Linked DNA regions of Flavivirga spongiicola. The protein of the gene in region 2 binds, or shares a complex with, the protein of the main gene of each other region. Links are inferred from orthologs where the notes say so. Each region holds a gene or a part of one and is shown on either strand. Other genes may lie near its edges. The genes, in order: carA and carB.

Evidence for each region.
Region 1: the proteins of carB (region 2) and carA are in contact, whole or in part, in a solved structure (PDB 1KEE), measured with the Escherichia coli proteins. The link is inferred for Flavivirga spongiicola from one-to-one orthologs.

The regions. Positions count from the first base shown.
Region 1 is NZ_JAUOEO010000001.1:981,919-988,955, forward strand. What follows is about bases 4,134-7,037. They hold carA (glutamine-hydrolyzing carbamoyl-phosphate synthase small subunit), read right to left. Parts: upstream 6,186-7,037; coding sequence 5,082-6,185; downstream 4,134-5,081. Other genes in these bases: eno (phosphopyruvate hydratase), read right to left, coding at 4,134-4,712; rplQ (50S ribosomal protein L17), read right to left, coding at 6,386-6,859; Q4Q47_RS03660 (DNA-directed RNA polymerase subunit alpha), read right to left, coding at 6,997-7,037. In the rest of the region: Q4Q47_RS03630 (glycoside hydrolase family 16 protein), read left to right, coding at 1-706; Q4Q47_RS03635 (dimethylarginine dimethylaminohydrolase family protein), read right to left, coding at 891-1,805; Q4Q47_RS03640 (citrate synthase), read right to left, coding at 1,958-3,244; more of eno, read right to left, coding at 3,420-4,133. UniProt on the Escherichia coli protein: Small subunit of the glutamine-dependent carbamoyl phosphate synthetase (CPSase).
Region 2 is NZ_JAUOEO010000001.1:609,801-617,337, forward strand. Bases 2,818-6,221 are described here. They hold carB (carbamoyl-phosphate synthase large subunit), read right to left. Parts: upstream 5,871-6,221; coding sequence 3,018-5,870; downstream 2,818-3,017. Other genes in these bases: rpmH (50S ribosomal protein L34), read right to left, coding at 5,984-6,145. In the rest of the region: Q4Q47_RS02275 (hypothetical protein), read left to right, coding at 1-324; Q4Q47_RS02280 (T9SS type A sorting domain-containing protein), read right to left, coding at 546-2,750; Q4Q47_RS02295 (tetratricopeptide repeat protein), read left to right, coding at 6,444-7,019; Q4Q47_RS02300 (lytic transglycosylase domain-containing protein), read right to left, coding at 7,206-7,537. UniProt on the Escherichia coli protein: Large subunit of the glutamine-dependent carbamoyl phosphate synthetase (CPSase).

The DNA.
Region 1 (7,037 bases), 370 kb from region 2 along the record:
TTGGCGCATTATTTGGGAAGACCATTTTGATAACGCTAAGCTAGACACAACCAAATGGACTCGAATTCCACCTAATAATGCAGATTGGGGCAAACATATGACTAGTAATCAACAATGTTATTCTATTTCAAATGGAAACTTATTTTTAAAAGGGATTATCAACCAAGATACTTTGAACGATCCGAGACCTTTTTTAACAGGAGGTATATATAGCAAAGGTAAATTTGCATTTCAATACGGTAAGATTGAGATTCGTGCAAAACTTGAGAGTGCTCAAGGTGCTTGGCCCGCCATATGGATGTTAGCCGAACAAAAGAAATATGGTGCTTATCCAAGAAATGGAGAAATTGATATTATGGAACACCTTAATTTTGACGATATCATCTACCAAACAACACACTCCTATTACACATTAGAATTAAAACAAAAAGAAACACCACCGCACCATGGAACCACAAAAGTAGATACTTCCCGTTTTAATACTTATGGTCTGGAATGGTATCCAGATAAATTAGTATTTACTTTAAATGATGAAGAAACTTTTATATATCCAAGAGTAAAAGGGGTAGATTCGTCCCAATGGCCGTATGATCAACCCTTTTATGTTTTAATAGACCAACAACTTGGAGGGGCTTGGGTTGGTAAAGTGAACCCCGATAATCTACCGGTTCAAATGATTATAGACTTTGTAAAAGTTTATCAATAATTTCGTGTAAATAATACAATCAGAACTTCTATTTATAGTTTCACCAAATTAAAGTTAGGAATTGTTAACTCTACGTATGTGATAAATAAAAGCATCAAAAAAGTCCAGTTATTCAGTGCTTAGCACTGATTCCTATGAACATAAAAGTTCAAAATTTTAAGATTCTTTCTTATATATTCAGTATTTAATCCCGAATCAAAGGTAGTGTAGAGCAACGCAACAACCCTTCTTGTTTAGCTATTTCAGCATAAGGTACTTCTTCAACAGTAAATCCTTTTTCGCGCAGCCAAGTATTTAGTCGTGTAAAGGTTTTTTCTGAAATTATAACGTCTTCAGAAATGGAAAACACGTTACTATTCATATTATACATTTCATCCTTCGTGATTTCGAATATATTTTCCTTTCCAAAAAAGTCAACAAGCCATTCATATTCTTTTTCAACTAAAAAACCATTTTTATGTATAATGGCTTTATTTGTACCAATTGGCTGAAAACAACAATCTAAATGTAACGCATTATCTTTTGCAATGGTGTTAGACTTTCTAAGCTCAAACGATTTTACAATCTTATTAGGAAATAGTTCTTGAATGGCTATAACCGCGTCTGTATTTGTACGAGCTGTAATAATATCTGGATAATCTTTACCTGAATAGGTTCCTATAAAAATATAATCGTTCCACGGCATCACGTCTCCTCCTTCTACATGACACGCTTCTGGTAATATAATTCTCTTTTCTTTTTCAACTTGATCCCAAACATGCTTTATAGCTTTTACCTCTTCTTCCCTATTAGGTAAAATATTAGCTCGAATAATCTTATCTTCAATTACAAAAGCAATATCCCGTGAAAATATCTGATTGCAGTCTTTTATAACTTCTGGCCGGTATACCTTGACATCATATTTTTTAAAAACAGCAGCAACAGCTTCCATTTCTAAAACCATATCTTCTTCTTTTGGGTAAGTCCCGGCTATAACATGCTCGATACTTTTAGGGTCGTAGCAATCTTCAACTTTTGGAATTGGTCCATTACTTTGGGCTGTACCTAAAACAACGGCTCTTAATCTTGATGTTTCATTTTTAATATTTAATTCTAACATACTATAACCCTAAAAAGATATTTTATTATTAAGGAGGCAAAACTAATAATAATTAAACACTTTTTGAATTATTCTAAAAATATTACTCAAAAAAAAGAAAAGCTTCATAATTTTTTTATGAAGCTTAATAATAATACAAAAAGTATTAAAGTTTATCTTTTGTTAATAGGTATAAACTTTCTTTCTGTTTCACCAATATAAACCTGTCTAGGTCTTCCAATTGGTTCTTTACGTAAACGCATCTCTCTCCATTGTGCTATCCAACCAGGCAAACGTCCTAGAGCAAACATCACCGTAAACATATCTGTTGGTATTCCCATACCTCTATATATTATACCTGAATAAAAATCTACATTCGGGTATAATTTTCTATCTACAAAGTAAGGATCTTCCAATGCTTCTTTTTCAAGCCCTTTTGCAATATCTAAAATGGGGTCTTCAATTCCTAAATCTCCCAAAACTTCATCTGCTGCTTTTTTAATAATTCTAGCACGAGGATCGAAATTTTTATATACACGGTGCCCAAAGCCCATTAAACGGAAAGGATCGCTTTTATCTTTCGCTTTGGCCATATACTTTTTAGTATCACCGTCATCTTGTCTAATAGCTTCTAACATTTCTAATACAGCTTGATTAGCACCACCGTGAAGTGGCCCCCAAAGTGCAGAAATACCCGCAGAAAGTGAAGCAAATAACCCTGCATGAGATGAACCTACAATTCTTACTGTAGATGTAGAACAATTTTGTTCATGATCTGCATGTAATATTAACAACTTATCTAAAGCGTCTACTAAAATTTGGTTTTGTGTATATTCTCCATGAGGTTTTCTAAACATCATTTTCAAAATGTTTTCTACGTATCCTAAAGAATCATCTCCATAATCAAGTGGTAACCCCTGTTTTTTGCGAAGTGTCCAAGCAACTAATACTGGAAACTTTCCTAAAATCCTTACAACAGATTTATACATATCCTCCTCAGAATCTACATTTACCGAAGAAGGGTTAAATGCTGTTAAGGCACTTGTTAAAGATGATATAACTCCCATAGGATGTGCCGCTTTAGGAAAAGCATCTAAAATCTTTTTTACATCCTCATCAACAATCGATTCTGCTTTGATATCATTATGAAATTTATCATTTTGCTCTTTAGTAGGCAATTCTCCAAAAATTAAAAGATAAGCTACTTCCAAAAAATCAGCTTTTTCTGCTAGTTCTTCAATAGAATAACCTCTGTACCTTAAAATACCTTTTTCACCATCTAAAAATGTAATGGCGCTTTCACAAGAACCTGTATTTTTATACCCAGGATCTATAGTTATTACTCCTCCGGTAGTCCCTCTAAGTTTTGTAATATCTATAGCTACCTCGTTTTCTGTTCCTTCTACTAAAGGGAATTCATTTTTTTGACCGTTAATTTCTATGAAAGCAGTATTTGCCATATTTTTAAGTGAATTTATATTTGTTATGCGGAACGCTAAATTACGAAATATCGACCTATTTTTAAAGCTTATCACGAACGAATTAATCAATTTGAATATTATTAAAATTGATGCTAAATAAAAAAGCGATTGTTGAAAATAACAATCGCTTTTTGAATAAAATATAATCGCTTCTTTATTTTATTTTAAATGCTTTTTCTTGAGGAAAATAAGCAACTGATCCTAACTCTTCTTCAATACGAAGTAACTGATTGTATTTAGCCATACGATCACTACGAGACGCAGAACCTGTTTTAATTTGCCCAGTATTTAAAGCAACTGCTAGATCTGCAATCGTGTTATCTTCAGTTTCTCCAGAACGGTGAGACATTACAGACGTATAACCTGCATTATGTGCCATGTTAACAGCAGCAATCGTTTCTGTTAATGTTCCAATTTGATTTACTTTAATAAGGATCGAATTTGCGATGCTTTCATCAATACCACGCGATAAACGTTCTACATTAGTTACAAATAAATCATCTCCTACTAACTGCACTTTATCACCGACTAATTCTGTTAAGTATTTCCAACCATCCCAATCGTTTTCATCCATACCATCTTCAATAGAGATAATTGGATACTTAGCTACTAATTCTGCTAAGTAATCGGCTTGCTCTTTACTTGTTCTTACGACACCTGTATCTCCTTCAAATTTTTTGTAATCGTATTGTCCATTTTCATAGAATTCAGCAGAAGCGCAATCTAAAGCGATTTTAACTTCATCACCAAATTTATATCCAGCATTTTCAACTGCTTTTGCAATAGTTTCCAGGGCATCCTCTGTTCCTCCTGCTAAATTTGGTGCAAACCCACCTTCATCTCCGACTGCAGTACTTAAATTTCTATCATGTAAAACCTTTTTAAGGTTATGGAAAATTTCAGTTCCCATTTGCATGGCATGTGTGAAATTTTTAGCTTTTACAGGCATAATCATAAACTCTTGAAATGCAATAGGTGCATCACTGTGAGATCCTCCGTTAATGATATTCATCATCGGTAATGGCAATGTATTGGCAGAAACACCACCTACATAGCGATATAACGGTAAACCTAACTCTCCTGCAGCAGCTTTTGCCACAGCTAAAGAAACTCCTAAAATAGCATTAGCTCCTAATTTTGATTTATTTGGTGTACCATCCAAATCAATCATTATTTGATCGATTAAATTTTGTTCGAATACAGAAACTCCTAATAATTCTTCAGCAATAATAGAATTTACGTTCTCTACTGCTTTAGTAACACCTTTTCCCATATAGGCACTACCTCCATCACGTAATTCTACAGCTTCATGTTCTCCAGTCGATGCGCCAGATGGTACGGCAGCTCTTCCCAATACATCATTTTCAGTTACTACATCTACTTCAACGGTAGGGTTACCTCTTGAATCTAGAATTTGTCTTGCGTGGATATTAATTATTATACTCATAATTAGTTATTTTTAAACTTTTAATACTTCAAATTTACGGTTAAATCTTGTTTGTTTTAAGATGTTTTTGAAGAAATACTCAAAAGGACATCTATAACGTTTTAGTAAAACAAAAGAGCTATTCGGTATTACTTTTTATCAACTTTAAAGTCATCTAAATCATTTCGAAAAGTTCTTTAATTTTTAGATTCCCACGTTATTCAATGTTTTACATTTTACAATAATGAATTTATGAATCTCTGATTTTACTGAAACAAGTTCAGCACAAACGCGAGAATGGTAATTTCAACTGAAACCTCAATGTAAACCATCTAGGTTTTTTTCTAAAATAAAGCCTCAAAAAATATTTTTTGAGGCTTTTTACGTGATTTATTTTTTGATATTTTCAATGAACTGGTCAAAAAGATATGACGAATCATGTGGTCCAGGACTTGCTTCAGGGTGATATTGTACCGAAAAACAATTTTTGTTTTTCATAGCTAATCCTGCAACGGTATGATCGTTTAAATGGACATGTGTTACCTGTAAATCTGAATTTGCTTCAGACTCTTCTCTATTTACCGCAAATCCATGATTTTGAGAAGTGATCTCCCCTTTTCCAGTCACTAGGTTCTTTACAGGGTGATTGATCCCCCTATGACCGTTGTGCATTTTATAGGTAGATATACCATTGGCTCTAGCGATAACCTGATGTCCTAAACAAATACCAAACAAAGGCAAATCTCTTTTTATAATTTCCTTTGCCAAATTCTGTGCTTCAATTAATGGCTCAGGGTCTCCTGGACCATTTGATAGAAAGTATCCATCTGGTTTAAAAGCTTCTAGATCTTCAAACTTAGCATTATATGGGAACACTTTTATGTAAGCGTCTCTACTTGCTATATTTCGTAAGATATTCTTCTTTATTCCTATATCCAAAGCCGCCACTTTATAAGTTGCATTCTCATCTCCAAAATAATAAGGTTCTTTAGTAGACACTTTTGATGCTAATTCTAAACCTTCCATGTTTGGAACTTCTGCCAATTGTTTCTTCAAACCTTCAATATTATCAACCTCTGTAGAAATAACAGCATTCATTGCTCCATGATCTCTAATATAGCTCACTAAAGCCCGGGTATCAACATCAGAAATGGCTAACAAATTGTTTTTATCTAAAAATTCTTCTAAAGAACCTTCAGAATCAACTCTAGAATAAACATAACTGAAGTTTTTACAAATTAACCCTGCAATTTTAATAGAATCGGATTCTACTTCATCTGTATTCGTTCCGTAGTTACCAATATGCGCATTGGTAGTCACCATTAATTGACCAAAGTAAGATGGGTCCGTAAAAATCTCTTGATAACCGGTCATACCCGTGTTAAAACATACTTCACCAAAAGATGTTCCTTGCTTGTTTCCCACTGCTTTACCGTAAAAAATAGTACCATCTGCTAGAAGAATGATCGCTTTTTGTCGTTTTTGATATTTCATTTTACTCTTTTACATGTTTCATAACTTTATGCGTAATCTCAACTTAAACTTTCAATTTATAAAAAAGCTCAATACATAAAGTTTCATATTCAATTGATGAGATTCCCACCTGCGTGGGAACTTTGGGTTTTACAAAATTGCATAAAAAAAAGGATAAACTAAAATAGTTTATCCTTAATATTTTAAATGCTTATTAACATTTATTCTTCTTCGTTTGTTGCTTTAGTTTCAACAACCGGAGCAGCGGCAGGTTTAGAACCACCTCTTCTACTTCTTCTTGTTGTTTTCTTAGGCTTCTTATCTGCATTGTAAATTTCGTTGTAATCTACAAGTTCTATCATAGCCATATCTGCATTATCTCCTAAACGATTACCAAGCTTAATAATTCTTGTATAACCTCCAGGGCGATCAGCAACTTTAGCTGCAACATCCCTAAACAATTCAGCAACTGCCTCTTTTTGTCTAAGACGAGCCATCACAATACGTCTGTTGTGTGTGGTATCTTCCTTAGATTTTGTAATCATTGGCTCAACAAATTGTTTTAAAGCTTTTGCTTTAGCAACTGTTGTATTAATACGTTTGTGTTCTATTAAAGAACAAGCCATATTTGCCAACATTGATTTTCTGTGAGCAGTTTTTCTACCTAAATGATTGAATTTTTTTCCGTGTCTCATGACTTTTGTTTATCATCTTGCTACCAAACTCATTTAATAGAGGAGCAAAATATGATTAATTAATTTAATTTTTAGAATAGCGTTTTCAAGTATTTACGACTGAAATCAAAAATCATCAATCGTTAATCTAAAATTCTCTAGTCTTTATCTAATTTATATTTACTTAAATCCATTCCAA
Region 2 (7,537 bases):
TATTTATGTACTGTTGTATTAGTATTTAATTGCTCTAACGGGAGTGACGATACAGTATCTCAACCAGATCCAAATGCAAAAATCACTTACAATGCGAATGTAAAAAGCATTATAGCCAGTAATTGCTTACAATGTCATGGAAATCCAACAGCAAATGGCGCTCCTTTTTCTTTAGTGACTTATACGCAAGTAAAGAGTAAAATAGATGACATATTACCCCGGATTAACAGTGCTTCTAGCCCTATGCCTCCTACAGGACAAATGTTATTTAAAAATATAGAGCTTATTCAAAAATGGAAAGACGATGGTCTTTTAGAAAATTAATTTTATGTGCATTTTCTACTAATACCAATTGAAAAAAAAGAAGATGTCCAAAAAGTCTTTAGACATCCGTTCGAGTACGATCGCTAATTATTTAACATCATAATTTTTAAGACATCTCGACTTTGAGCCTGTCTTGAACGAAGTTGAAAGGCTCGATGGGACAACTTTTAGTTTCAAATATTTTTATATACCTTCTATTAATATTGAAACTACTTGAATTTCTACTTTTTAATAAATTTACTTGTCATTTCTTTAGTATCTGTCTTTATTTTAAGAAAATAAAAACCATTAGAAAGTCCAGAAACTTCAATACTATTTTTAGTCATTTTTAAATTAGACATGATTTCCTTACCACTAATATCATAAATCTGATAAGCTCTTATAGCCTCATTATTATCTAAAGAAATATTTAAATAATCTTGTACTGGGTTGGGAATAATCTTGAATCTATTATCAGATTTGGATAAGTCGGTAGTACTCAAAATACCATTGCTTACATAAACACCATAATCATCTGCACGTTGTGCCCGGCCGTTTCCACACATAACAGGAGATTTATCATATTCTGAAATAACGCGCATTCTTAATATGGTATTACGAACAGCAGTATCAGGAGGCGTCACACTAACCGATGGTTGCCCACTACTATTTTCTGCAATATTATCCGCTAGAACTTTTTCATTAATACCGTTGCTATTAGATGTATCAAAACTCCCACTATTGTCCCAATCAATCCAAACCTCTAAATATTGCCCCCCACCGGGTCTAGACTTATAATTAACATTTAAATCATAAGTAGTACCTACATTAACCGCTGTACTTTTAATACAAATAAAGTCCTGCAAAGCATTATCAGGAATAAAAGTAGTTGTCATATTATTTAAAGTATTAAAAGAAATATTGGTAACTCCATTATTAAAATTACCATCATTATTAGTGCTAGAAATAGTGCATGCCCCTGTAACAGTCGCCGAACTAACAATAATATGATCCGCTTTAGTTAAACTTTTTCTTCCCTGTGGATTTGTTACTGAAAGTGTAACACCATACGTACCTAAATTATTAAAAGTAATGGTTGGGTTTTGGTCTGTAGAAGTATAGGGAGTGTCTACACCATTATCAAAAGTCCAGAGAAATGTCACATCATCATATCCTTCATTAGTATAAGAGTTTGGAGTACAAGTAGATACATCAGTAAATGCTAATGTACTTCCCAAGCATATACTTGTTCCTTCAGAAATAAAATCAACAGTAGCCGTTGCAGGTGGTGTTAATGCAGGACTTGTTAGAAAAGAAGCTCGACGCCCATTCAACGCATCTCTAGCCACCGCTCTTTGTCCACCGGTAAATTCTGTAGCGCAACCGGTATAATCCATATAATTGTGCATATGATCTTGGTGCGTTCCTGTATTTCTTCTAAATCCTGTATCAGGATTTGTCACCTGATTAAATGTAGGATCACAGGTATTAGCATCGTTATTATCACAATCACGGTAAATGGATGGGTCTATTCCAGAAGTCCTAACATGCTCTGGTGTATCAGTAATGCCATCATCACCACATGTATTAGTATCTGGATCATCCCCATTAAAAGTATGCGGTAAATTAAACGCATGCCCCATTTCATGTGCCCATGTAGAAGAAGATTCATTTAAATAAGAACAAATTAAAACAACCGAACCGTCATAAGGTCTTCCATGAGCAGACGCAAAATAAGCATAGCCACCAGTATATGAACCTCCGCTATAACAATTATTATTATCGATTTCATCAACTATCCAAACATTATAGTATTTTGTAGGGTTCCAGATACTATATTCTTTAAGGGAATTTACGCCTCCTCCAGATGAATAATCGTCTATACCTCCAGATTCTTCACTGTTAACACCATCACTAACATAAGCAGGAACGCCGCTCATATCTACACGGTCTATCCCATTTGTACAGTTTCCACTTTCATCCTGTATAGCTAAAGCAAATTCAATTTTCATATCCACACCGTCTCCATTGCCTTTCGAATCTGCTATTTTTCTCCAATAATTATTTAAATATTTAATACCTCTTCTTACATCTTCATCAGAAATATTAGTACCCGTCCCTACTGCTTCTCCTTTATGCATAACATGGACAACTACCGGTACTTGCATAATACCATTAACTGATCTTTTCTGTTGATTACCAACCCTTTGTATAGATTGAATGGTTTGTTTATGACGCGCTTTATATTGCGCATCATTTTTCATTTTTTTATTATGAAAGAAATCCGTTCCACAAAAATCAGGATTAATTGCATTGTCTTTAACTTCAGGAATTTCTTTTTCTGAATTATTAGACGAGCTTAAAGGTTTAAGTGTTTGTCCACTAACGCTGAAACTAAAAAAAAGAATAGTGAAAACTATTAACAAAAAGCAATAGTTTGTTCTCATACGATTTGGGTTTTATTGAATTAGGCTTAACGAATATATTAGATTATTACATTTAAAATATATGAAATAACTGTAAAATCGATGAAATACATTTTTATATTTCAATTTATAGAGTTAACAGGCATATTCATCAAATCTCAGATTCTTTACATTAAAAATTTGATAAAACCAAAGTTCGCTTTAATTACAATGAAATATCATTATAGAACTTTCGTAAATGAGACCATTCCTAAATAAAAAAATGCCGCTTAAAGCGGCATTTTTTTATTATTTACTTAAATACATTTTCCGTCTGGAATACAAATCGTAGAATTCATCATCCTTTAAACTGTCAATGAACAAGATGCTTTCTCCGGTGCTTTTCATTTCCGGTCCTAATTTCTTATTAACATTAGGAAATTTATTAAATGAGAACACGGGTTGCTTAATAGCATAACCATCTAATTCAGGTTTAAAATCAAAATCTTTGATTTTCTTTTCACCTAACATCACTTTAGTTGCATAATTCACATAGGGTTCACCGTATGCTTTTGCTATAAAAGGAACTGTTCTAGAAGCTCTAGGGTTGGCTTCAATGATGTAAACCGTATCATCTTTAATTGCAAATTGGATATTTATGAGTCCTACAGTGTTTAATGCTAAAGCAATTTTTTTAGTATGATCTATTATTTGTTGCATTACCAAATCCCCTAAGTTAAAAGGTGGTAATAATGAATTACTATCTCCAGAATGAATTCCACATGGTTCAATATGTTCCATGATACCAATAATATAAACATTTTCTCCATCACAAATCGCATCGGCTTCAGCTTCAATAGCACCATCTAAATAATGATCTAGCAGTAACTGATTCCCAGGCATTCTACTTAACAGGTCAACCACATGTTTTTCTAATTCTTCTTTGTTGATAACAATCTTCATACCTTGGCCTCCAAGTACGTATGAAGGACGTACTAAAATTGGAAAGTCTAATACATCTGCAATAGCCGACGCTTCGTCTGCTGTCGTAGCAATATCAAACTGTGGATAAGGAATATTATTCTCTTTTAATAGATTAGAGAACAACCCTCTATCTTCTGCTAAATCAAGAGATTCAAAACTAGTTCCTAATATCTTAACACCATATCTCGATAGTTTTTCTGCAAGTTTTAGAGCAGTTTGCCCTCCTAATTGCACAATAACCCCTTCTGGTTTCTCATGCTTGATGATATCGTAAATATGTTCCCAAAAAACAGGTTCAAAATATAATTTATCGGCGGTATCAAAATCTGTTGAAACGGTTTCAGGGTTGCAGTTAATCATGATTGTTTCGTATCCACATTCTGCAGCTGCCAAAACACCATGTACACAACAATAATCAAACTCAATACCCTGTCCTATTCTATTTGGGCCAGACCCTAAAACAATAATTTTCTTTTTATCAGAAACGATACTTTCATTATCAGCATATCGTTTACCGTCTGCTGTTTCCATATCGCTTTCAAACGTTGAATAGTAATATGGTGTTTTAGCTTTAAACTCAGCAGCACAAGTATCAACTAATTTGTAAACACGATTAATACCTAATGCTTCACGCTTATTATAGACCTGACTTTCTAAACAACCCAACATGTGAGCTATTTGTCTGTCACCATAGCCTTTTTGTTTTGCTTCTAATAATAAATCTTTCTCTATAGTATCAATATTGAAGGTAGAAATTTCATTATTAAGGAAATGTAATTCTTCGTATTGCTTCAAGAACCACATATCAATTTTTGTGATTTCATGAATTCGACTTAATGGAATACCCATTCTAATAGCATCATAAATAATAAAAACACGATCCCAAGACGCATAAGTAAGCTTCTCTATAATTTGGTCGTAATTCTTATTTTCTTTTCCGTCGGCACCAAGTCCATTACGTTTAATTTCTAATGACTGAGTTGCTTTATGAAGTGCTTCCTGGAACGACCGACCGATTCCCATGACTTCTCCTACAGATTTCATTTGAAGACCTAAAGTTCTATCCGATCCTTCAAATTTATCAAAATTCCAACGTGGTATTTTTACAATCACATAATCTAAAGTAGGTTCAAATAAAGCCGATGTAGATTTTGTAATTTGATTTTCTAATTCATCTAAATGATAACCAATAGCTAGTTTAGCAGCAACCTTGGCAATTGGATATCCCGTAGCTTTACTTGCCAATGCTGAAGAACGTGACACACGAGGATTAATTTCAATAGCAATAATATCCTCTTTTTCGTCCGGACTTACGGCAAATTGTACATTACAACCACCTGCAAAATCTCCAATACTACGCATCATATGGATGGCCATATCACGCATTCTCTGGTAGGTTCTATCACTTAATGTCATAGCTGGAGCTACTGTAATAGAATCTCCTGTATGAATCCCCATAGGATCCATGTTCTCGATAGAACATATAATGACTACATTATCATTAGCATCCCTAAGTAACTCTAATTCATACTCTTTCCAGCCAATCAATGCCTTATCTATCATAACCTCATGAATTGGAGAAATTTCCAAACCACGGGTTAACAACTCATCAAAATCTTCTTGTTTATGTACAAAAGATGCGCCTGCACCTCCTAAGGTATATGATGCTCTAATAACTAAAGGAAAACCAAATTCCTGAGCAATTTCTTTTCCTTTTAAATAAGATGTCGCGGTTGCTTGGGGTGCCATCGGAATACCTATTTTAAGCATCAATTCTCTAAATTGCTCCCTATCTTCCGTAATATTTATAGCATCAATATCAACTCCTATAATTTCAACATCAAAATCTTTCCAAATACCCTTTTCGTCAGCTTCTATACATAAATTTAAAGCTGTTTGACCTCCCATTGTTGGTAAAACGGCATCAATTTGTGGATGATCTTTTAAAATTTTAATAATCGATTTTGTATTAAGTGGAAGCAAATAAACATGATCTGCCATAGAAGGGTCAGTCATAATTGTTGCTGGATTAGAATTGATAAGAATGGTTTCAATTCCATCTTCTCTAAGTGATCTTAAAGCTTGTGTTCCCGAATAATCAAATTCACATGCTTGTCCAATAACGATAGGACCTGATCCAATAATTAGTATCGATTTTAGATTTGAATTTTTTGGCATTTTTTACTAGTTATGTCGTGTAATATAATTTGTTACAAAAATAATATTCATTAGATATAAAAAAAGGCGTTACACTTAAGTAACACCTTTAAATTATCAACAATTGTTAATCATTATTTTTTATGTCTTGTTTCAGATGACACAGATATTTTTTTTCTTCCTTTAGCTCTTCTACGAGCTAATACCTTTCTACCATTGACAGAAGCCATTCTTTCTCTGAAACCGTGTTTGTTTCTTCTCTTTCTTTTAGAAGGCTGAAATGTTCTTTTACTCATTATCTTGTATCTTTAAATCTGAATTGTATTTTTCTATAGTTTGGGCATCCTCCAAAACCGAGGGCAAATATACAAAGCCTTTATTACTTTGCAAACCATTTTTAAAAAAATATTTTTTAATTATTTTTTTGATTAAAATATTCCGGCCACACCTTTGTTTCTTTGGGCTAATCACTCCCTTTTTGTTAAATATCTATGAGTTACTTTTAATAAAAATTTAGTTTCTTTGCAATCTAAAACATAAAAGACCTTATTTACATATAAAAATAGCGTCTATTCACATTGTAAACTTATTAAAATGTACAATAAAATTATAAAACTAATTATAGCAGCTGGCATCATTGCTTATGCTGTATATCAATTTACTGAAGGTTACATAGGCAATGGTATAATGCTTATACTCCTCTCTTTAATTTTTGTATTCCTTTATTTTAAAAATGAGTTTATTTTATTAGCTTTTTTAAGATTACGTAAACAAGATTTTGACGGCGCAAAAAAATGGCTTAACAAAATTAAAAATCCTGAATCTGCTCTTGTAAAAAAACAGCAAGGGTATTATAATTATTTGCATGGTATTATGGTATCCCAAAGTAATATGAATGACGCCGAAAAATATTTTAAAAAGGCTATTTCTTTAGGATTATCTATGGATCATGATTTGGCCATGGCAAAATTAAATTTATCTGGTATTGCCTTTTCTAAACGTAGAAAGCAGGAAGCTCAAAAACTACTATCTGAAGCTCAAAAACTAGATAAACAGGGTATGCTGACTGATCAGATAAAAATGATGAAACAAAATATGAAACGTTCACAAATGCCTAATCAACATTATGGTAGTGGTGGTTCTTTAAGATCACAGAAAAGAAGAGGGTAATATTATTGGTTTCAAATTTAGTTAAAACTGTGTACTTTAGTCTATTTCGCTTTCAGTTTCTAAAAAATTTTCTGCCACTAATTACAAATTCATTATAGTGAATTCTCAAATGATATTCCTCATTTCACGAAGCAGACTTTCAGTCTGTCTGCCAAACAAACCTATGAACAGTCCATGGCTTAGTAGTTATTGTACATCATAATACCCCTTTTTAGGTATATCAATTGTATATAACTTTTTTGTTTTATTATTTAAATGTGATTCTCGTAACCAAGGGTTATGAAGTTTTAATATTTTGTAATTAATATCAAATCCTTCTGCAAATTTAGAAAAATCGGTTACCGCTGTATCTACCGTAACTTTATACGTAGGAACATTATTATATAAATCCTTTTCTCTAAAATTAAAACCATATTTAGCAGGGTTTGATAAAATTTCTTTTAATGCCACTATTCTAAATATATAACGCCCCGTTTCCTCAATAAGTAGTAAATCATAGTAACTAGAAACATTTTGCT